DNA from 4 places in the Paenibacillus sp. T2-29 genome. Region 1 is predicted to be linked to each of the others. Evidence: riboswitches for the same ligand, from Rfam matches in the RefSeq annotation. Region 1 holds a riboswitch; each other region holds the start of a gene.

Evidence for each region. A riboswitch is a leader RNA that binds a small molecule or an ion and turns the genes downstream of it on or off. The one in region 1 is predicted to bind cyclic di-AMP.
Region 2: another riboswitch for cyclic di-AMP. It lies ahead of ACU1JV_RS27775 (C40 family peptidase); the one in region 1 lies ahead of ACU1JV_RS16025 (3D domain-containing protein).
Region 3: another riboswitch for cyclic di-AMP. It lies ahead of ACU1JV_RS07035 (hypothetical protein); the one in region 1 lies ahead of ACU1JV_RS16025 (3D domain-containing protein).
Region 4: another riboswitch for cyclic di-AMP. It lies ahead of ACU1JV_RS27480 (G5 domain-containing protein); the one in region 1 lies ahead of ACU1JV_RS16025 (3D domain-containing protein).

Annotation. Positions count from the first base shown of each region.
Region 1 covers NZ_JBREVE010000005.1:154,464-160,364, forward strand. The annotation lists gene ACU1JV_RS16010 (M20 family metallopeptidase) at 1-1,028, opposite strand, end outside; gene ACU1JV_RS16015 (ABC transporter substrate-binding protein/permease) at 1,177-2,640, shown strand; gene ACU1JV_RS16020 (amino acid ABC transporter ATP-binding protein) at 2,627-3,349, shown strand; cyclic di-AMP (ydaO/yuaA leader) riboswitch at 3,594-3,762, shown strand; gene ACU1JV_RS16025 (3D domain-containing protein) at 3,768-4,436, shown strand; gene ACU1JV_RS16030 (polysaccharide deacetylase family protein) at 4,633-5,439, opposite strand; gene ACU1JV_RS16035 (NADH:flavin oxidoreductase/NADH oxidase) at 5,743-5,901, shown strand, end outside.
Region 2 covers NZ_JBREVE010000019.1:42,095-47,995, reverse strand. The annotation lists gene motB (flagellar motor protein MotB) at 1-242, opposite strand, end outside; gene motA (flagellar motor stator protein MotA) at 235-1,029, opposite strand; gene ACU1JV_RS27790 (hypothetical protein) at 1,217-1,510, shown strand; gene ACU1JV_RS27785 (4a-hydroxytetrahydrobiopterin dehydratase) at 1,628-1,927, shown strand; gene ACU1JV_RS27780 (GNAT family N-acetyltransferase) at 2,006-2,512, opposite strand; gene ACU1JV_RS27775 (C40 family peptidase) at 2,816-3,316, opposite strand; cyclic di-AMP (ydaO/yuaA leader) riboswitch at 3,322-3,459, opposite strand; gene ACU1JV_RS27770 (hypothetical protein) at 3,736-4,563, opposite strand; gene ACU1JV_RS27765 (M1 family metallopeptidase) at 4,575-5,901, opposite strand, start outside.
Region 3 covers NZ_JBREVE010000002.1:285,406-291,306, forward strand. The annotation lists gene kdpB (potassium-transporting ATPase subunit KdpB) at 1-128, opposite strand, end outside; gene kdpA (potassium-transporting ATPase subunit KdpA) at 181-1,857, opposite strand; gene kdpF (K(+)-transporting ATPase subunit F) at 2,003-2,080, opposite strand; gene ACU1JV_RS07035 (hypothetical protein) at 2,265-2,660, opposite strand; cyclic di-AMP (ydaO/yuaA leader) riboswitch at 2,774-2,947, opposite strand; gene ACU1JV_RS07040 (glutathione peroxidase) at 3,412-3,897, shown strand; tRNA gene ACU1JV_RS07045 (tRNA-Leu) at 4,046-4,128, opposite strand; gene ACU1JV_RS07050 (urease accessory protein UreF) at 4,392-5,129, shown strand; gene ACU1JV_RS07055 (Rha family transcriptional regulator) at 5,421-5,642, shown strand; gene ACU1JV_RS07060 (helix-turn-helix domain-containing protein) at 5,761-5,901, opposite strand, start outside.
Region 4 covers NZ_JBREVE010000018.1:78,577-84,477, reverse strand. The annotation lists gene ACU1JV_RS27490 (HD domain-containing protein) at 1-319, shown strand, start outside; gene ACU1JV_RS27485 (TatD family hydrolase) at 362-1,132, shown strand; cyclic di-AMP (ydaO/yuaA leader) riboswitch at 1,333-1,613, shown strand; gene ACU1JV_RS27480 (G5 domain-containing protein) at 1,885-3,033, shown strand; gene rnmV (ribonuclease M5) at 3,179-3,724, shown strand; gene rsmA (16S rRNA (adenine(1518)-N(6)/adenine(1519)-N(6))-dimethyltransferase RsmA) at 3,732-4,616, shown strand; gene yabG (sporulation peptidase YabG) at 4,672-5,568, shown strand; gene veg (biofilm formation stimulator Veg) at 5,764-5,901, shown strand, end outside.

The DNA.
Region 1 (5,901 bases):
TCTGGTGTATGCAAGGCATGCTTCTCGTCAATAACTTGAATGTACGGGTGGATCGCAGGGCAATGAAGTGATACATTTCCGATATCCATAGAGCCATGATCTTCACCTTCCGTAATATCTTCTTGCGCAATGCCAGCCTGCACCAAATTTGCGGTAAAGGTGTCGGAGAGTACACGATTAGTCACCATTTCATCGTAAGAAGTCTCATAATTGGAAGTTTCCAAACGACACCCGGCTTGTAAAGCAGCTCCTTCAGCAATTTGAACAACACGGCGGGTAAGCGGGTTCAGCTCTTGGCGTGTAGCGGCCCTCACGTAAAATTGGGCTGAGGCGTAATCAGGAATAATATTGGCAGCCTGCCCACCCTGATTAATGATGCCATGGATACGTACCGTACTTTTTACCTGTTGCCGAAATGCGTTAATCCCGTTAAACGTTTGAATCACAGCGTCCAAAGCATTAATCCCTTCATGCGGACTGGCCGCAGCATGAGCGGATTGACCAAAAAATTCGAACTGCACAGCATCAATCGCTAGCGATTTTCCTGATTTTTCGTAGCGGTCAAAGGGATGTGTCATCATAGCTATATCGCAATCATCAAACAACCCGGCCGCCGCCATCGGAACCTTTGCACCGCGTGTTTCTTCGGCAGGTGTGCCGTATACACGTACTTCTCCACCAGTCTCGTCGATAATCGATTTGAGACCGACGGCAGCGCCTGTACTCATCATACATATCAAATGGTGCCCACAGGCGTGTCCTAGCCCTTTCAGAGCGTCGTATTCTGCCAGAAAAGCAATGATTGGTCCAGGCTTGGTTGCTTTGTAAGTAGCAATAAAGGCTGTTTCTATACCCAATACGGGTGCCTGAACTTCAAATCCGTGAAAAGCAAGTTCTTCTTTTAAACGGGCAGAGGCCAGGAATTCCTCGTTTCCAAGTTCAGGGTTTGCGCCAATATATAACGAAATGTCCTTAAACCGCTGGGCGTGCTGTTCAATGGTGTGTTGAATGGTCTGTTTGAAATTCATGCTAAAAACTCCTTTATATAAGCTGTAATGTAGGTACTGCGATAGATATACTAAAATTGTACTATAACATTCATTGCATAATCATGCATATTCATTTATAATGACACAATCTTATTTATTATAAAGAATTTAAGGAGAGAAAAAAAGATTGAAAAAGGCATATCGTTTTACCGCCCTGGTTTTGTCGGCGGTTATCTTACTGTTGGCTGGTCTTCCGATGCTCAATGCATACGGAACGGAAGCAAAACCACAGAAAAAACTTGTAGTGGGCATGAGTGCCGACTTTCCGCCGTATGAGTTTTATAAAGTCATTAACGGTAAGAAAACCATTGTTGGGTTCGATGTGGAGATTGCCAAGGAAATCGCCAAGGATCTGAACGCAGAGATGGTCCCAGAGGACATGAGCTTTGATTCCTTGCTGCCTGCTCTGCAAAGTGGTCGTGTAGACTTGGTGCTGTCCGGTATGACACCGACGGATGAGCGCAGAAAGAGTATTGATTTTTCGGATGTGTACTATCACTCCAAACAAGTCATTATGGTACGCCCGGAGGATAAGGACAAATATTCAACGATGGCTACTCTGAAAGGAGAGAAGCTCGGTGCACAGAAGGGGAGTATTCAGGAAGAAATTGCACAAAAAGTGCCTAATGCTTCGGTTACCTCATTAGATAAAATATCCGATCTGGTACTCCAGCTTCGGACCAACCGTATCAACGCGGTTGTAATCGAAGATACCGTTGCTAAAGGATACACACTAGACGGTACCGTAACACTTGCTAAGGCAGTACCTGAGGATGAAGGAGCAGAAACTGCTGTAGGCATTCGTAAAGGAAATGCGGAATTGCTTGCTTCAGTAAATAAAACGTTGGCTCGCCTGAAAGCAGACGGTTCGATTGAGAAGTTTTCTACAGAAGCGAGTGCACTGTCTGCCGACAGACAGGTTTCTTCGAATAGCATTGTAGATATATTTATGAAATATCGTAGTCTTTACGCTACGGGTATTGGCTACACTCTGTTGTTGTCTGCACTCGGAGTATTGTTTGGATTCATTATTGGTCTGATCATATCCTTGCTGCGAATGAGTGGTATACGTATCATTGAGTGGTTAGGTACCACATATGTCGAGATCCTGCGCGGTACACCTATGCTGGTACAGCTCATGATCATTCACTACGGAATTGCTTTGACGCTGGGTATCAATTTTACCCCACTCCAGTCGGGTGTGATCACATTGTCTCTGAATAGCTCGGCATATTTGGCTGAAATTTTCCGTGCGGGTATTCAGGCCGTAGACCGTGGACAGATGGAAGCTGCCCGCTCGCTCGGGATGGGACGAGGCAAAGCAATGCGTCATGTCATTTTACCGCAAGCATTTAAATCTATATTGCCTGCTATTGGTAATGAGTTCATTACGATCATTAAAGAATCATCAATTATTTCGACCATTGGGATGGTGGATATTATGTATCAAGCCCAGGTCATTAAGAATATTACCTACGAAGGCTTGAGTCCGTTCGTAATCGCAGCCGCTATTTATTTTGTAATGACATTCAGCTTATCTAAGCTGTTGGGTTTATGGGAAAGGAAGTTGAGAGCCAGTGATCACCGTTAAACAACTGCGTAAATCATTCGGTAAGAATGAAATTTTAAAAGGCATTGATATAGATATCGCCAAAGGTGAAGTAGTCGTCATTATCGGCCCGAGTGGTTCAGGAAAAAGTACGTTTTTGCGTTGTATGAATCTGTTGGAACAGCCAACAGAAGGGGAAATTTTGTTTGAGGGTGAGCCGATTACGGCCCGTGGTCATAATATTAATGCGACTCGGGAGAAGATGGGGATGGTTTTCCAGCATTTTAATCTGTTTCCGCATAAAACAATACTGCAGAATCTGACGCTTGCACCAACGCAGGTGAAAAAGCAGTCGGGGAAAGAAGCGGAGAAAATTGCGCTGGAGCTCCTGCGGACCGTGGGTCTTGAGGATAAGAAGAATACCTACCCGAACCAGTTATCTGGCGGTCAAAAACAACGTATTGCGATAGCACGTGCTTTGGCCATGCAGCCGCACGTAATGCTGTTCGATGAGCCTACTTCTGCCCTTGACCCTGAAATGGTTGGAGAGGTTCTGGACGTGATGAAGAAGCTCGCTGAGGGCGGCATGACGATGGTGATCGTGACGCATGAAATGGGCTTTGCCCGTGAGGTAGGGGATCGAATCATCTTTATGGACAACGGTCAAATTATAGAACAAGGTACGCCTGAGCAAGTATTCGGTACTCCAAGCCATGACCGTACCCGTGATTTTCTTGCTAAAGTGCTGTAAGAAAATGCTTTTATAAAATATTGACAAAGCCCTTCTCGTGATGATGTTTCACGGAGGGCTTTTCTCTTTTTGTCACTATATCTCCATATTTTCGTAACAGAAAACGGATTCTTGATGACAAAATTGTAACGAGTATAGTATGATATTCAAGGTTACCAACATTTTCATGCAGATAAGGTTACAAAATTGTGATATTATGCAGTAAGCCAAAACTTACCGGGGCAGCAGTAATGATAATAAATACTCAGGTGCTGGGCTCAAACCATGGGAAGTGCGGGGGACGTAACAACGGCAATGATTCCAATGCATCATAAGATGTTGTGGAATATGCCTAGGGGTGAATTGCACAAGCATAGGGCTTCTCCTGAGTCCGAATCCGACAGCTAACTCCGCAGGCATAACAGAGGAGGTACATATCTTGAAATATTTAAAACATATTGGACAAACTATGAAATTTGCGGTGCTTGCTGCAGCTATTGCAGGGCTGGCACAGACAGCTGGAGTAGCAGATGCTGCTTCGCTTCATACTGCCAAAGAAGGCGATACCTTCTTTTTGCTTGCTCAACGTTATGGGGTATCAGTAGATGAGTTGACGAAGGCTAACCCGGATATTGCGTCCAACAACATATATGCAGGTCTGCAAATTAAAGTGCCAGACGAAAAAAGTGTAAAGGCGGCTTCGGATTCGAAGCCACAGCTTCTTACAGAGAAAGCACCAGCGAATGAGAAGCCAACAATTGAAGCATGGGGCAAAACATTCAATTACAGTAAAGTAGTTGATGTTAAAGCTACAGCATATTCTGCCGCAGCTGATGAAAATGGCAAATGGGGTGCGGTCGATTATTACGGCAATCCACTTAAGCTAGGTACAATTGCGGTAGACCCGAAAGTCATTCCTATGGGAACAAAGGTGCTAGTTACAGGTTATTCCCATCCCGGCTTGCCAGACCGTTCTTTTGTGGCCGTTGCCCGTGATCAGGGCAGTGCTATTACCGGAAAGCGGATTGATATCTTTATCCCTGGCAATAAATCATTCGTGAATGACTTTGGCTTCCAGAATGTGAAACTGTACGTCATTGATAAATAGCATTGTGCTTAGTATGATTTAATTAAACATAATATATGTTATGTAAACTTGATCTATCATACAACATATAACTGGGACGACTTTTTATTAGGCCCAGTCGTTTATCGCTAAAAAAGGCTGTCTTACAAGCAGAAGTATTCTGCTCGTTAAGGCAGCCTTTTTACGTTGTTGGTATATTTGAAGCTTAGACATGCTGTTATTTTCGTTCCGATGTGTGAAGTAGCCGGGGGACAGTGACAAATTTGTAGCCCTTAGCTTTTAGAGAGTGGATTAGACCCGGCAAAGCTTGGACAGTGCCTTGCAAGTTGGAACTTTGACCTCCACCTGCATGCATTAAAATAATGGAGCCAGGTCCGGTAGCCGGGATCACGTTGCGCTGAATTTGTGTTTTGCTTAATCCCTTCCAGTCTAGAGAGTCCACATTCCAATTGACGATCATGTACCCATGACGACGTGCCCATTGGATTTGAGGCTCTGTGATTTCACCATAGGGTGGTCGTATCAATCTGGGCCGAAAACCTATGCTGGCTTCTAAAATGCGTTCTGTTTTTGTAATCTGGTGGCGAAAACGTTCTGGTGTGGCCTTCCTGAAATCCGGATGAGTATAGGAATGGTTTCCTATAGAATGACCCTCGCGGATGATGCGGCGTATGATCCCCGGATGCTTTTCCGCACGGTGACCGACGATAAAAAAGGTAGCTTTGATACCGTTTGCGTGTAATACGTCCAAAACCTGCGGCGTATACCTTGAATCGGGCACATCATCAAAGGTTAAGGCAATTTGGCGGGTGTGCGGGCCGCACATTTTAAAAATGTCCGCATGCTTTTTTCGTAGCATCGCTAATGTTGGAGTAGCTCGATCTTTACTTTGATATACCGAAGTAGCGGCAGCAGCTTCCTTGGGATGGGGCGTTCCGATGTTAGGAGGCGTGTCCGCGTGAACGGGAAAACTTGAAAATGCTAGTAACAGTGCTAAACATGGCAACACTCCCCTGTACCGCATTTGTATTCCCCCTTTCCGTGCAGTGGTACCTAGTGGTGCTCTCAGCTATTATGTACCTGTCCTATTAAAATTATGCTGGTGATTGAGTGAAGCCCTACACGGCTGAAGAGAAGTACATCATGAAGCGGGTATCCGTGAAGATGACGAAGTAAACGTACATTTTCTCTTAAACATGACCGAAAACTGAAGCATTTTCGCAAGTTTTAGCCTTACAAAGGATTCGGTATACCGTGACAGCTGGTGTATAATGGGGATGCTATTCATAATGATACATACTTGGAATTGAGGGAAGGATGGATAAAAGTGACCGACTTGTTTACTCCTTATCAATTAAAGGGGCTTTCATTAAAAAATCGGATTGTCATGCCCCCAATGTGCCAATACAGCGTGGAGGCCAAGGACGGCAAACCGACGGATTGGCATTATGTCCATTATGTGAGTCGCGCGGTAGGAGGGACTGGG
Region 2 (5,901 bases), on a different contig from region 1:
TTTTTGCCCATATCCATGGATTGTGACGACGGATTCGCGGCTGAGTGATCCAGCACGCCAGTACCGCCACTAAAAGCTGAACTCAGGGATTGAGCCATAGTTTCAAATTTTTTGGCATCGAGCGAGCTCATACCGAATAAGACAATGAAAAGAGCCAACAGAAGGGTCATTAAGTCGGAATATGGCAACAGCCAGCTTTCGTCAGCATGCTCTTCATGCGGTTCATGTCTCTTTTTACTCACTGGAATCGCCATCCTTCTGGGTCATCGAAGCCCGTTCGGTTGGAGTTAGGAAGATTGCTAGCTTCTGGCTGATGGCAATCGTCGAGATACCAGATTGAATGGAAAGCAGACCTTCGACCATCATTAACTTAAGTTCCACTTCTTTCTTGGATAGCCGTTTCAGCTTGTTGGACATTGGATGCCATAGGACATAACCTGTAAAAATACCGAGCAACGTTGCAATAAAAGCGGCTGCAATGGCATGGGACAGTTTTTCCATGTCACTAAGGTCGGCCAGAGCGGCGATCAGACCTACAACCGCACCAAGTACCCCGAGTGTTGGAGCGTACATACCGGCTTGGGAGAAAATCAGTGCGCCAGCGCGGTGTCTATCTTCGGTAGCGTTAATGTCTTCCATCAGAACATCGCGTACGAACTCCTGATCATTACCATCGATAATCATTCGCATACCGCCGCGCATAAAGGGATCGTCGATCTCTTCGACCTTGGATTCCAGCGCGAGCAGACCTTCACGACGGGTAATGGATGCCCATTCGGTAAATGTACCGATAAGCTCCTTGCGATCCAGCAATTTCTGCTGGGTGAAAATAATTTTAAACAGCTTTGGCACTCGTTTCATGTCATCCATCGGAAACGCCATGAATATACTTGCTGCTGTTCCGACGAAAATAATCATGTAAGCAGCGGGATTATTGACCAGATTGACGACTGGCGCGCCCTTCAGGATCATCCCGACGACCAGTGACAAAAGCCCGAGCACAAGTCCAATAATGGTTGTAATTTGCATGATACACCTCATCCATGAGAATAGATTTTGAATCCTTTCATGCCGCATGGGTCGTCCTTGCCCCAAGCGCGTCATTATGAGACGGATTATAGTATTTATCGACAAAACTCTCTTTTTTGTTAAGGGCCAATTTCCGGTATAATAAAGTGATTATGTATTGAATCGCTGAACCATTGGAGGAAATAGCATGGGAGTAAAGCATGGGCGCGAGTATGAACAAATTTTGAACGATTTGACAGAGGCTGTGGGACGCATCCCAGATAGCTATGAATTTTTTGAAATGGAAGCAGAAGATTGGGACAGGCTGAACCCGATGGGGCGTCAGGAAGTCAATGAAGCTTTGGCAGAAGACCTATTTTATGCACTGGGTACGGAGCCCATAATCACTGTAGGCAGCGGCGTTGTGATTTATGAGCCGGAGCAGCACCGGATCTATGTACTCATCGGAGATGAGGAGCTGACGTCGGTCCCTTTGATTTGAAGGCCGTCTTATGGATTTATCAACGGGGCCGTGGTAATATGTACACCAATATATCGTAGTTTTGGCCGCATGTAAGCGGCTAAAAGGCTTCCGTATAAACGGGGAGGAGTTCGTAACATGCCTTTTACACAAGAAGAGATTGAAGCACATCTGGAGAAACTGGAGGGCTGGGAACTGGAGGAAGGACGTTGGATCGTTCGGAAATATAATTTTTCCAGTTTTATGAAGGGAATTGCATTCGTGGATGAAGTTGCCGCTATATCTGAGGCATTCAATCACCATCCATTTATTACGATTGATTACAAGACCGTGACTCTGCGTTTGACCTCTTGGGACGATGGCGGTATTATGGCCGTAGATATTAAGGAAGCCCAACAATATAATGAAGCTTTTGAAAAAATGCGCAGCAGTCATTGATTTTATAATGATCTGTTGTATATATTAAGAGCGCCTTCGCTATACAACATCGCGGTTGTATAGCGAAGGCGCTCTTATTTATAGAACCCGGTTCTGTTGTTCAGGACGATATACCATACAATAGAACGGTTTTCTGCCATCTGGAGTCTGACGTTCATAGGTATCCGTCAGCTCAAATCCAGCTGTCTTGTAGGCTCGTATAGCCCGCTGATTCCAGGTGAGAACCTCTAGGTCAATTTCATTCTGTGGATGACGTCGTCTGGCTTCCTCCGCAATGGCCCGGACAAAATCGGAGCCTGTGCCATGTCCGCATCTTTCGGGATGCATTCCAAGACCCAGCCGGGTCACACCGACCATAGGAAAATATTGAGCAAATCCCGTCAGCTCATTCTCTTCGTCCAGAACGGCAACATATTGCTCTTGGCGAAGCGTGGGACTTCCAAATTCGACTTCAAGTGCCTTCATTTGTTCCCAGGGAAGCCAGCCGTATATGTTGTAGGGAGGATCATAGCGCCACTCACAGATTTCAGCCGCTTGATGCTCGTCCATCGGTACAATCCGGTAGTTGGATATTGAGGCCGGCACTTTTCCATTCCTCCTTATGCAGGTACTTCAATCATTAACCACAGATTGTAGACAAGTTGTAGGAGAATGGCAAGCGTGTTTATTTCGTACCTAAGTCGGGTATACATTCAATAAGAAGGATTTACTGCTCATATGCTCCCCCAGCGGTGGCGGTAAAACCGACGGTGTTCGCTAAAACTGAAACCTTTTGAGGTGTCAGTTCGTCAGTAATGATAATAATTACTGATGTAGTGGACATAAAAAACCGCAATTCGATTCCGGCCAGAATCAAATTGCGGCTAGGGTTAGCTTGCTGTGCGGTAGTTATTCTACGTTGTCGTCATCAGGAATATCTGAAGCTACAGAATGGTAAGCGTCTGTGCTCATAATTCTTTTTGCACCGACATAACGGTTAGCGTAATAATTTTCGTTCAGTGAGCTAACTACTACACCACGTGAAGTCGAGGAGTGGGCGAATTTCCCTTCACCTACGAAGATACCTACATGGGAAACGCCTCTTCCTGTGGTGTTGAAGAACACCAGGTCGCCTGGTCTCATTTCATCGCGGGATACAGAAGCTCCCATTTTGAATTGTGATCCAGATTGATGCGGCAGTTTAATTCCCAGTTTGTTGAATACATACATTGTGAAGCCGGAGCAATCGAATCCCTCGAGTGTAGTACCTCCGCTTCTATAGTTCGTTCCTTTGGCATCTTGGATGACCTGGTCCATCTTAGAGTCTGCAAATGCACTGCTGCCACCGAATGTAAAAGATGTAAAGGCAATGGCGAGACCCATGGCTGCGATCGTTAGCTTCTTCTTCAAAAAAAATATACCCCTTCCAATGCCTGCGAGGTTAGCTTAAGGATTCGGTAGAAGGTTCCCCTATGACCACTCTGTTGCGAGATCAATTCACCCAAACTGGTTCCCCCGCTTCCTAGGTGCCAGGAATTAGGCTTAACTTAAGATGTGCACCTTGGAGAGCAGTATTCACGACAACGATGTTTTTAAGATAAAGGTTACAATAAAGATTACAAAGTTGTTACTATCAGTTCACTGCGATTATTGTAACAAAGACAGCAGGCTTTGGCAAATGTTTCATCGCAAAAAGTTACAAAAAAAATCTGTTCCTAACGCCCTAGGAACAGATTCTGTTAACAGTATTCAGTTATGTGCCGTTTGCACGGGAAAGAAAAAAGTTTTTTCGACAGCTAAAAATGCAGGAGAAAGCATAAAGAGAGGGATTAGCCTCTGCTGGAGATATCGATGTGCCATAGACGATACTGCGAACTGATATGCCACAGCCTGACCAGACTGGTAACAAAATGATACGATTGCTGGAGAATTAGCGCCAACATACCAGTCCAAATCATCGCTACGGTGCCAAATAGACCGAAGACCAGCAGCACACAAGCACCAAGCAAGAGAGATACGCTTACAGCCGGAAGAAGCTGGCGAAAGAAGGCGAGCAGGGACGATAGTATGGCGTGACCACTGACCGTGCCCAGTTGCATATACAGGATGCACTGCCGAATGAACCAACCGTAAGCCACCCACCCAATGGCATAGGGCAACAAATGCAACAGGTAAGAGGAAGATTGCAGCGTTCCTGCTACAATAGGATAGAGTCTCGGTACCACCCAGAAGGCGGGAAGCAGCAGCAAACCCAACTCGATGATGTAATACAACAGAGATGACATACCGTGACGTTTCATCCCCTTGAAGAAGGACAGGCTTTGCGGTTCAGACGCATCGGTATACAGGCTTTGATATATGCCAGCTCTAATGAAGGGAGTGATTAGGACGCGCAATACGGTCGCCCCTAATAGTATCCATAAATACACATGTACTTCCTGGCTGTCCATCAAGGCGATCTGCCCCTCCATCCAAAACAAGGTCTTTCCCAGCTCGTTTTGGCTCTGATCAGGATAACGCAGCAGCAGCGGGACAACGGCCGACTGTACCAGCCGATAGAGAAATACTCCCCACAGCAGACGATACAAAAATAAAATGATAACGATATAAAAGCGTATGCGCACTAGCGCCCAGCCTTCTTTTAAAACAGTCCGCATCTATAGACACCTCACCATGACAGACTTCCAAGCAGTGTCTCCAACAGCTTGGTTACACTCACACTCCAACGGGTTTGTTGCTTTTCGTCCAATTCAGCCTTCAGGCTATTATTAATATGCTTGTTCTCCAGTGCAATAGTGTATAGAGGATCAACGGTCACATAGGACACGGGAGAGGTGCTTTTGAGTCGGAAAGATGTACTTTTGCCCGTACCGTCCCATGCCTTAAATATTGTGGTGCCATCCTTGAAGGTAAATTGAACAGGGATCTTGGGATAATCCGCTCCTTTTTTGCTAAGCGTCACGATTGCTTCATATCCATTCTCCAACTTGCGGTTCGTGATGCGATCGACAGAAAAGTCCGCCATCTGGCCGTCATATACATATTGTTCAAAATAGTGGCTCCATGAGCGTCCAGTCACCCTTTCCACGACACGCTGAAAATCCTGTGAGGTCGGATGCTTGAATCGGTAGGTCTGGACATAGGTTCGCATAATCCGGTCCATTTTTTTCGTACCCACCTGACGTTCAATACCTCGTAGTACCAGCTTGCCTCGTGAGTAGGCATTTTGTGCATACTCAGCCGACGATCCGTACTTCCAGGATTCGCGGTTTAGGGGCTGTGGAGAAGCTACCTGTCCGGATTGTAATGGCAAGTTGGGGATAAGCCCATATTCTTGCTCCATGAGCCGTTCTTCTGCATAGGAGGTGAAGCCTTCATCCAGCCAGGGCTCCTCAAATTCATTATTGGCTACCATTCCGTAGAAATATTGATGCCCAATCTCATGAACCAGCGTCCGTTCCAGATTATAGCCGGGATTCAGTTGGTCCGCAGCTGCGGCCGTGATGAGTGTCGGATATTCCATGCCGCCGGCTCCACTGCCTGTTTTGGGTGGAACGACGATAGATAGAGTGGAATATGGATAAGGCCCGTACCATTTGCTGTAGTACGAAAGGGCGGCCTTGGCTGCGCTCATATAACGTCCTTTGAGTTCCTTATGGGACGGGTCTAGATAGAGCTTGATTTTGACACCAGGAACTTCAGTAGAAGAAAAGGGTTCTTCTACGGCTACAAAGTTGGGTGAAGCGGACCAGGCAAAATCGTGTACATCATCGGCATAAAATTGATATATTTTCTGGCCGTTCTGTCGTACTGCACCACGGGTGGGAAATCCGGTCGCTGCTACGATGTGTGTTTCAGGCACCCGAATTCGTATGCTGTAAATTCCAAAATCGGCATAGAACTCGGAGTTGCCATGATACTGATGGAGGTTCCAGCCCTCGTCGGCGCGTCCACGTTGTCCTGCAGTCTCATAGACGCTGAGCTTTGGAAACCAC
Region 3 (5,901 bases), on a different contig from region 1:
GTACCGATCTCCACGACGAACATGACAGGATTTTTCATCATGATCATCGGATTTAATTTGATAAAGCTATCCTTGACCGCCTGCTTCAAGATGCTTCTATCCAGCATGCGTTTGCGTTGTTCCTTCATGATCAAGCACCCCGTTCATCCATTCTCATTTTCCTTCTATGCTCATTCTTCATCACATGGTCAAAAATTCAGCTACAGGACCCAGTACGATCACCGGCAAAAAGGTTAACGCACCAATCAACAGGACCACTCCGATTAGGATGGCTCCAAACAGCTTGTTGTCCGTGCGCAGTGTACCCATCGTCACCGGGGTTGGCGCTTTGGCATTCAACGAAGCCGCCACAGCCAGCAATGCAATCATGGATACATATCGTCCAAAGAACATAACCGCTCCTGTTGTAACGTTCCAAAACACGTTGTTATCCGAAAGACCTTCAAATCCCGAGCCGTTATTTGCCGCAGATGATGCATATTCATAGAGCACCTGAGTCAACCCGTGATATCCGGGGTTAGAGACCGCATCATATCCCCAATGACTCATAAACGCAAGCGCAGTGGGAGCAAGAATAAGAAACGGATGTACCAAAATGGCAATCGCAATCAGCTTCATTTCCTTGCCTTCAATTTTCCTACCCATAAATTCCGGGGTTCTTCCGACCATCAGTCCGCATATAAACACTCCCAGAATCGCATACATCAGCATATTCATCAGCCCGACGCCCTTGCCGCCAAAAATGACGTTTAGCATCATTTCTCCCAAAGCAGCCATACCACCTAGCGGGGTCAATGTATCATGCATATTATTGACCGAACCTGTCGTTGCCGCCGTTGTGACCGCAGTGAATAATGCCGATTGTCCAATGCCGAAACGAACCTCTTTCCCTTCCATGCTTCCCTGAGATGCATCCATACCCAGTGCCTGGATTAACGGATTACCTGTTTTCTCCGACACATACGTTATGGATAGAAAAATAAGGAACAAGACCATCATCGAGCTAAAAATAATCCAGCCCTGCTTGCGATTACGGGCAAACAATCCAAAAGTATACGGCAGCGAAGCCGGCATTACCCACATTGCTAAAATTTCCAGTACGTTCGTCCAAGGACTTGGATTCTCAAAAGGATGAGCAGAATTAGCTCCCGCAAAACCGCCCCCGTTCGTGCCCAAATGCTTGATGGATTCCAATGAGGCAATGGGTCCCATAGCAATCTGCTGCTGTGTACCGCTTAAAGTCGTAATATCCGCCGTGGACTGTAGCGTCTGTGGTACTTTTAGTCCCACCAGCACCAGCGTAAGTACAAAGGCAAGCGGCAGAAAAATCCGTATGTTGGCTTTAATAAAATCTTGAAAAAAATTACCCAGTCCTTCACCGCGCCGCGTCAGTCCCCTCATAAAAGCCGCAGCAACCGAAAACCCCGAAGCAGCCGAAGTAAACATCATCATCGTGACGAACGCCATCTGTGTCAGATACGTAAGCCCGCTTTCTCCGCTATAATGTTGGAGATTCGTATTGGTCATAAAGCTGATTACCGTATTAAAGGCCAATGATGCTTCCATATTACTGTTTCCAACCGGATTGCCTGGGAGTATAGCCTGCAAGCGCAATAGCAGGTAGCTGATCCCCACAAGCACCACATTGGTTGCAATGAAACTCATAGCATACGTGGTCCAACGCATGCTGTCCTGTTTCTTCAAGCCTACAACCTTATAAATCAGCTTTTCCGTTTCACCAAAAATCCGATCCGTCCGATTCGGTTCATTCGAGAATACGTGATACATATAGGTGCCCACCGGCTTTACCAAGAGCAGCAATATGACGATCACAACTCCAATTTGCAGTAGCTCCATCCTCTATTCCTCCTTATAATGCTCCTGCATTTGGAACAACAGACCTGATTCAGAACATCCAATGAGTGCACACGTTTGCGAAAATCTACACCTCTGATGCTTCATTCTTGATCTGCTGTTCCCGCCTGCTCGATCCTATAGTTGACTAGAACTTTTCAGGATTCAGGAGTGCGTAGATTAAATACACGAACACAATAGCCGTGAGTCCTAGCACAACAATCATCCTCTTCGGCCTCCTTTTGAGGTCTGCGCATCACACCAGCGTACAAACAGCAGTATCACTCCATAACTCACAGCCATTATGAGCAGCATGTATAAATCCATCATGTTCATACCCTCCATATCGCTCTTCAGATCGTCATTTCCGATTCCATCATAAAATCATAAACCAGCTATGTTATAAGTGCTTATCCGTTCAGCAGGAAACCCACCTCTCCGTTCAATGTGTAGATCACATGGTCCGCTCCCAATCCCCGATAAATTCCTTGTGGATTACAGCCGTGCGTAATAACATAGATCAATTCTGATGTTAGTGGCCGACATATTTGCAGGAAACGGCAAGTCAGATTCAAGCTGTTTTCGAACAAATACACACTACCAATTTCTTTTTTAGGAAAATTCCATTTTCCCGCTTGCATCGTATTGATGCGCACAATGTGCTCCACACCCATTTTTTTGAGCTGTCGTTCCTCCTGAGTGCTATTTGTGAGAACTGCAAACGCCAATTTTTTAAACATAAGCAATTTCACAAAACTTCTGCCCGCTTCATTCGGTGCAGTGACAATAATTAACCGACCTTCCATCAGTAGCTCCTCTCCCGGTATAAAAAGACAACAAAAAGAAGCCGAAGGAAAAAGGCTTCCTCCGGCTTCATACATTCCATGATAAAATAAACCATGGTTGCACACGGCGGTTTGTTGCCTCTCCCTGTACGCTTACGAGGTTAGCTGTCGGATTCGGACGTGAGAGTCGCCCTATTTACGGCACTTGGCCGGAAAATTCACCCCATGAGACACACACGGCTTGCAAAGCCGTACATACTCGTTGGTTCCCCCGCTTTTGCAACTGCAAAATTCAGCGCTTTAGACAATTCGTTGTTGCTTCATTGGTGTTAATTTGAAATTACGTCTTGAATCATACACCCGTGCAAGGAAGACTGTAAAGCTCAACGGCGGGGCTATAAATCACCCTTTTGAGCATAGGAGATTAAGAATAACGCTTACAAGGCATCTATGCTTCTCGTATCTCTTTAAAACTCTGTATTTCACCCCTTTTTGAAAATGAAAGGCATGTCAATATTGGCGTAGGGTATGGCTTAGTTACTCCTTATTTGCAAAAAGGAAAGAAAATACGCTATATGTGCCAGATAATTACCGATTGAACCCGTTTTTATGAGAAGAAACACCTCAATTAGCTCCATTTGAAGTGCGATTTACCGTTTTGAACAAAAGACGATTTTACAATGGTCCAATGCCCGTATACTCTTCCGGACTTGCAACCCCTTGTTGAGTTGCTTACAATTTAATTGCAGAATATTGAATGAGGAGGGATATCTTGACCGTATATAAATATGATGCACAGACCCTACAAGGGGTACAAATTCCGTTATCCACATACGAAGGGAAAGTTCTACTTATCGTGAATACTGCCAGCAAATGTGGGTTAACCCCCCAGTACAAGGCGCTACAAGAGCTATATGACCAGTATCATGAACAGGGGCTCGAAATTTTGGGATTTCCCAGCAACCAGTTCGCCAAACAAGAGCCGGGTTCCAGCGAGGAGATCTCCGAGTTTTGCCAAATCAATTACGGTGTGACCTTCCCCATGTTCGCCAAGACAGATGTCAACGGTGATCAGGCACATCCTCTATTTCACTACCTGACCCACACCGCTCCAGGAGTATTAGGCTCCAAAGCGATCAAATGGAATTTTACTAAATTCTTAATTACACGAGAAGGTAACGTATTTAAGCGTTATGCGCCGCAAACCATTCCAGATAAGCTTATAGGAGATATTGAGAAGCTTTTGCGGAAAAACTGACATCTTTCTTCATTACAGTTAACGAGCGGTCCGCTGTCCATATGACCGCTTCTGTAACAGAATGATATAACGAAAAATATTTAACGAAAAAAGCACCCCTTCACGTAAAACGTGTCAGGATGCTTTTTCAACTGGGTATTACACATGATGCGGTCGAGAGGACTCGAACCTCCACGGGCATACGCCCACTACCCCCTCAAGATAGCGTGTCTGCCATTCCACCACGACCGCATGTCATAATGTATTGAGGCAACAGATTTATTATACTCTCTCAGCAACAATTTGTAAACAATAATATTATAATTATTTTTAGTGTAACTTTATATAACATATATAAGCAATAAAAATATTTAATTTGACATGAAAGAGCCCAAAGTGTAAATATATATTACATAAATGATTGAATTATTATTGTATAAATAAGATTAGAGTCAAATAAACTGACACAAATATTCACCTCAAGGAGGCGAACCATCCTGCATAAAGGTAACCGATTGCTAAACTACGCATTGTTGTTGGACCCTTCCCTACCCATTGGTGGTTTTACCCGTTTCTACGGACTGGATGAACGTTTCCGTAACGGAAACTTGAACAGTCTACAGGATCTGAAACATTTTATGCGAGACGATTGGTATCCTCAAATTACAACCCTTGACGGCATGGCCATCAAAAGTCTGTATGCAGCCATCCAGCAGAATGACGGTTGGCGGATCGCCCTTATTGATAAAATGCTGTACACCCAACATCCTTCCTCGCATTATGTGAAAAAATCACGACTTTCTGGCCAGCGTCTGCTCAAGCTCACCAAGGCTCTTTATCCTTGGCTTGCATTTGACCAACTGGAAGACACACTCACTCAATACAATGCAATTGGCACACTCGCTACTGTCCACACTTGGATTAACTTCCTTCTCGGAACCGATATAGAACAGACCATTCACGGCTATTTTGCCACAGCGGTATCCTTCTGTATCGAAGATGCCTTCAGACTGCTCAATCCTCCTTACGAGGAAAAGAATCCTCTTATCGATCACATGACCAGCGAGTTGCTCACCACCTGGAAGAAATTTAACGAACCTACGCCAAGCTTATTTCAGCCTCACCTTTTCCATAGCCATCAGACCAGTTCCTACATCACTCAGCCACCCTATATGAGCCATAGTAGCCAATTGAATGCATCCAGGCCCTTTTCCTCCTCCATCCTATTCAAACGCCTTCCAGTCTCCCTCTGATGCGTCGTTTTACCAGTCTAGCAGTCACAATAAAAATACTCTGCCCTTTTCTCAAGCGGCAGAGTATTTTTAATTCATGTATCCAAATTCATACCACTTACAGACTATAGTCGGATTATTTTCACTTTTTGCACTTAATTAAGTAATTATTTTAATAAAATAACGCATTTAAGATTGTATAAACACGTATAAAAGTGTATCATAGTTTTAGATGGTTAATTCTAACATGTTTACTGATGATTATTATATCACACCAATTATTCTGCAAGAATCCGTAAGGGGCGATTTCTCTTGAACAACAAAATGCCTGTCACCTCCTTCGGGTGGGCCATCAAACAAAGGCTTGTCGAGCTTCGACTGGATCAGAAAACATTTTGCGAGACACACAACATCCCGCCTTCACGCTTGTCCAATCTGATTCACGGCACCCGTAAAGCACAAAGGTACAGAAAACAAGTTGCTGCAATTCTGAATATCGACGATAACGATTATAAGGAGGCGACACCACACTAAACCCAACAAGCATTCCAGCATCCGACGCGCCGCCATATTATCAGGAAATCAAATAAACCCGTAAACCGAACCCCTTAGTCCGTTTTACGGGTTATCCACCCAGGCGTTTAGCCATAGATTATTCAAGTTTCGCTTTGTCCTTCTCCCTTTTTTGCTTACGGTATTTCGCAAATTCAACATATTCTAAAATAAAGTTCTGTTCTTCTGTCTCAAGATCTTCAGCCTGGCAATTCAATGGCCCCATCACCCCAAAAAAATA
Region 4 (5,901 bases), on a different contig from region 1:
AAATATGGATACAGATACCGTTGACCATATTCGAGAGGCTTTGGAAAAGGCTGGCTTGCATCCTGAATATGATCTTGAAATTGATTTTCCGACAGATCTTCCTTATGATGTGTTTCGGCAGGGCGGTTCAACGGACAACCAGATTTTACTGCTTGGACGTCAGGGCGAGGTGCGGGAAATATCCGAAGTTTCAGAAATTGTACGCTCAATAAGTGGCATTCACCGAGGAAAATATCACATGTATTTTCCCCAGAATAAATTGAACGGGGTAAAAGAAAGGCTTCCTGCCGAAATAAGGAATTATTTTGTCAAACAATAGACAAATATATAGAAATGTAAGTAAGAAAAGGAGATGAAAACCTTGGATTTATTCGACACTCATACTCACCTAGATGCGCCACAATTTGACGAAGACCGTGAAGAAGTTATAGCACGTGCTGTCGAATCAGGAGTAACACGGATGATCAATATCGGATTTAATCGTGAGACCATTCCATCCACCATGAAGCTGGCTGAGACGTATGATTTTATTTATGCAGCCGTTGGATGGCATCCGCAGGATGCCATTACAATGCAGGAGGGTGATTTAGAATGGATTGCATCGTTATGCAGTCATAAAAAGGTTGTAGCGATCGGAGAGATCGGTCTGGATTATTATTGGGATACATCACCAAAGGATGTGCAGCAGCGGGTACTTCGAAATCAAATTGGCCTGGCACGTGAGCTCAACATGCCAATTGTTATCCATAACCGGGATGCACATGAAGATATTGTGAGGATTTTACGTGAGGAAAAGGCGGGCGAGATTGGCGGAGTCATGCACTCCTTTTCTGGGAGTTGGGAGACAGCTAAAATGGTGCTGGATATGGGTTTCCACCTTTCCTTCGGCGGGCCCATAACGTTCAAAAATGCCAAGCAGCCAAAAGAGGTGCTGGCCCAGGTACCGTTGGACCGTCTGCTTATTGAAACGGACGCGCCTTACTTGACGCCTCATCCGTTTCGTGGGAAGCGAAATGAGTCGGCACATGTGAGATTGGTGGCAGAGGCAGCTGCCCAAATTAAGGGAATTACGGTGGAGGAATTGGTATCCATTACGACCCAAAATGCCTTGGAACGATTTGACATTCAGTGAAAAAGCGAAGAAATCAATCAAAATAAAGAGATAGACGGAGCTAATTATGATTTTGTTGCAGGAAACTCAAGAATATTACAATTTTTTAACCGAATATTTTGAAAAATGTACTTGAAACCTGCTTTACAACATGCATGGAAACAGGATATCATCTTTTCAGTGAATTGTTGTTGAGTGTAAACATCAACAAATCATTTCATGAACCAGTCTCGCTGAGTCCCTTTTACAGGGAACGGGGGAACCGATATGGCTTACAGTACGTCCGGCGTATGTGCAAGAGATATTATCTCTTCAGTAGCCGGCTCGACCGAAATTCATTTCCTGGATGGGATTGAACAGGTAGAGAAGCCGTATTTCGATTTCTTTCTGGGTCTTCGGGGTGAATGTGAAGGCGACCGCCATGAGCGGTTGACCTAAGCTAGGGCGACTCTCTACGTCCGAACCCGACAGCTAACCCCGTAAGCGTAACAAGAGAGAAGCCATCTCGTGCATGAGTTTTCCCGCATATTCACACATGTCGGAAGCCACGAAAGAGCTCTCTAGTCTCTTTCTTTGGCTTTTTTTGTTGTGAATAAAAGAAAATCTGTCATCATACTGTGGTTAAACAGGGGAGGACAGCATGCCGCGAAGACGGGTACATGGTGCAGGACAGTCGCAGTACGGGCTTGTCTTGTAGAAAATCTGTTATAGTCACGTCAACGATCAACTATGTCTTACTCCAGACGGCGGGCTATGTAAGGAGGACGGAGGAAATGGGCATTTTCCGAAAAGAGGAGACCCATGAGTCACGCTCATCCAGCATGTCTTACGTATTACGTTGGAAGCAAGAGAATGTGCGCCAGGCTGCTTTGGTTGCTATTTTTCTAATCACACTAACGATTATGATTTCAATTCTGATGTACACGCAATCTAAAAAACAAGTCTTTTTTGTCATCGATGGTAAGGCATCTGCGGTAGAAACCCGGGAATCCAAGCTCCAAGATTTGCTCAATGAGCATTCTATTTCACTTCAGCCGCATGATACAATTTCCATGCCGCTAAACGGGGCAGTACAGGATGGGGATCGCGTAGTCATTAAACGTGCCAATCAGGTTAAAGTATCCTCAGGCAATGAGACGAAAAAGCTGTACACAACAGAAAATACAGTAGAGGGTGCCATTCGCACTTCGGGCTATAAATTATCATCAACGGATAAAGTTTACCCTGCGTTGGATGCCTCTGTTTCAGCTAACATGGACATAAAAATCGTCCGTGTAAAGAAACAGCAGGTCGAACAGAAAAAACAAGTGCCTTATGAGGTCATCAAAACGGCAGATCCAAGTCTCTATAAAGGCGATAATCGAGTCATTCAAAGTGGCAAATCGGGTGTGGTAGTCCAGCATGTTCAAAAGGTATACCATGATGGAAAATTGGTGTCCAAACAGCTGGTCAACAAGGAAGTCGCACAAAATCGTGTGGATAAGGTAATTGCGGTAGGGACGAAGAAAAAACCGGTCGTTCTAGCTGCTTCCATCGGCCCTAAAGATGCGGTTAAGGCTACAAAGGTTAGTTCGGGCAGTGCTGTCCGTAAAGCAGGTATTAATTTTAATTATAAAAAAGTTTTACAAAATGTCTCCATGACGGCGTACTCTGCCCAGGAGCCAGGTATTGGTACACGTACCGCCTCCGGCACGCGTGTCACGGAAGGACGCACCATCGCTGTCGATCCGAATGTAATTCCCATCGGCTGGTGGGTGTATATTGAAGGGGTAGGCTTCCGCCGTGCGGAGGATACCGGTGGCGCGATTAAAGGCCACAAAATCGATGTGTATTATGAGAGTTTAAGCCGGGCTAACCAATTTGGTCGTAAGCACGGTAAAACCGTATATGTTATCGGACCTGTAAAGCCGGAAATCAACTAAAACAGGTTGTGTATGTTGAGGACAATACGATAGTATTAACAACATAGTTATGCCATGCTAAGAAGAGGATATCCTCTTCTTATTTTGTTTTCAAAATCAGGGAAAGATAATATATGTTGCTGTGTAGCAGTGGAGGGAAACGAAGATGATCAAGGAAGTGATCGTGGTGGAAGGCAGGGATGATACGGTAGCCATTCGCCGTGCTGTCGAAGCAGATACGATAGAAACTGGCGGTTCAGCCATTAATAAAATGACGCTGCGGAAAATTGCATTGGCGCAGGAACGGCGGGGGGTCATTATTTTAACTGATCCCGATCATGCAGGGGAGCGTATCCGTAAAATCATCGCCTCCAAGGTCCCCGGCTGCAAGCAGGCTTTTATACCTGAGGCAGAGGCGACACGCAAAGGGGATATTGGCGTGGAGAATGCCTCCCCGGAAGCCATCAGACACGCTCTCGCGCGGGTACATACGACAGTGGAAGACGCCGAACCGCTGATTGAAATGGCGGACCTGATTGACGCTGGACTTATTACCCACCCCAATGCTGCTGCACGCCGTATGGCCTTGGGGAATGTACTGGGTATTGGCTATTGTAACGGAAAGCAGCTACATAAGCGGCTCTCTGTATTTCAGATCAGTCGTGAGGAATTTGCCAGTGCGCTGGCACAAATCGAAAGTGAAGGATTGTGATATCCGTATGACAGGGATTCAAGATATAGCAACACCGCGGCGTACGAAGGAAATTATTCAAAGGCACGGTTTTTCGTTCAAAAAGAGTCTGGGACAAAACTTTCTGATTGATCAAAATATTCTGAGCAAGATCGTAAATGCTGCCGGATTGGATGATACAAAGGGCGCGCTTGAGATCGGTCCGGGCATTGGAGCTTTGACCGAGAAGTTGGCGCAATCCGCTAAGGCAGTTACCGCTGTTGAGATTGACCAGCGGCTGTTGCCCATTCTTGAAGAAGTGCTGGCCCCTTACGAGCATGTAAAGGTTCGCCATGGAGACGTGTTAAAGCTGGATTTGCGTGAAGTGTTTGCAGTCGATTTTGCAGACGTGAGCAAAGTGAGTGTCGTCGCTAATCTGCCGTATTACGTCACCACACCGATTCTAATGCGTCTACTGGAGGACAAGCTTCCTTTGGAGAATATCGTCGTTATGATTCAAAAGGAGGTGGCTGAGCGCATGGCAGCGTCTCCTGGTACAAAGGATTACGGCAGCTTAAGCATAGCCGTGCAATATTACAGTGAGCCTGAGTTAGTCTGTACGGTGCCGAATACAGTATTTATTCCTCAGCCGAATGTTGATTCGGCAGTTATTCGGCTGCGTGTACGAGAAGTTCCTCCAGTGGAAGTGGTGGACGAGAAGCACTTTTTTGAAGTGGTTCATGCCGCTTTTGCCCAACGCCGTAAAACCATTTCAAATAACCTAAAAAGCCGCTTCTTCACCAAAGAGAACAGGGACACGCTGGAGCCGTTGTTGCAACAAGCTGATATTGAGCCCTCCCGTCGAGGGGAAACGCTGAGTATCGAGGAATTTGCGCGTCTGAGCGCCGTGCTGTTGGAGGCCGGTATATCCTAAGTTGGAACCAAACTGTGCATTCACCCATACGATATAGGAGGGGTGATACAGTGTGATGAGTTTAGGAGACTTGGTCGTTCGGAAATCGTACGGCGGTGATGTCACGTTTCGCGTTGAAGACATCCAGCGGGATAAAGCGATCATTAAGGGGACGGAATTTCGGCTGCTGGCCGATTCCCCGGTGAACGATCTGGTCAGAGTGCCTGCAGACCAGATTAGCGGTAAGACTCAACAGGCCCACATTAAGGCCGGGGAGTCTCTTAATCTTTTGCAACGGGCACGCCAGCAGCAAGCTGCCCGTAGCCAGGCGGCTCTGATTGGGGAGTGGAGTGATCCGGTGGAGTCGACGTATTTTGAAATGCCAGGAAAGGTTCTTCATCTGGATGGAGATCCCGGCTATTTAAGAAAATGCCTCAGTCTATATGAACAGCTCCGTGTTCCCGCTGAGGGACATCACGTTCACGAATCGGCAATGGCGGATACGTTATATCGACTGCTTCCCCGCATTCGTCCTGATATTGTAGTCATCACCGGACATGATGGTGTGCTGAAGCAGCCGCAACCTTACGATTTGTACAGCTTGAAAAGCTACAAGAATTCGCAAAATTTTGTGGCAGCGATTCAGGTTGCCAGACAATATGAGCGTCATCTGGATTCACTGACAATTGTAGCGGGGGCGTGCCAGTCCCATTTTGAGGCGCTGCTACGTGCGGGAGCCAATTTTGCCAGCTCCCCAGGGCGTATCCTGATTCACGCTCTGGACCCCGTTTACGTGGCTGCCAAGGCCGCATTTACTTCAATCCGTGATACAGTCAATATGGGAGACTTATTTCATCAGACCATCAGTGGCAGCCGCGGAGTGGGTGGAATTGAAACAAGGGGAAGCTACCGCATCGGTTTGCCGAAGCTTGAAAATTTGTCAACGCTTAAAGTAACGCCTTCAGCGATCTGAGATTCAAATGTGCCTGGGTATATCTGAACAAAAGCCTCTTTTTAGAGGCTTTTTGTCATTTTTTATGCATATTATTCCTGTTCGCAAAAAATTAAATTGACAACTTATTTTTCGTGTTGTTATAATATTTAGCTTGATTTGACAATCCCTCTAAAATTCGTTATAATGGACAAGGAAAGAGGTGGTCGTTAGGCAATGGCTAAAAATACGCTGTTGGAAATCAAACGCAGTCTCGACGCACATGTAGGGCAAAAAATTTTGCTGCGGGCTAACGGCGGACGCCGTAAGACCGTCGAACGAACTGGTGTCTTGGAAGAAACGTACCCTTCTGTT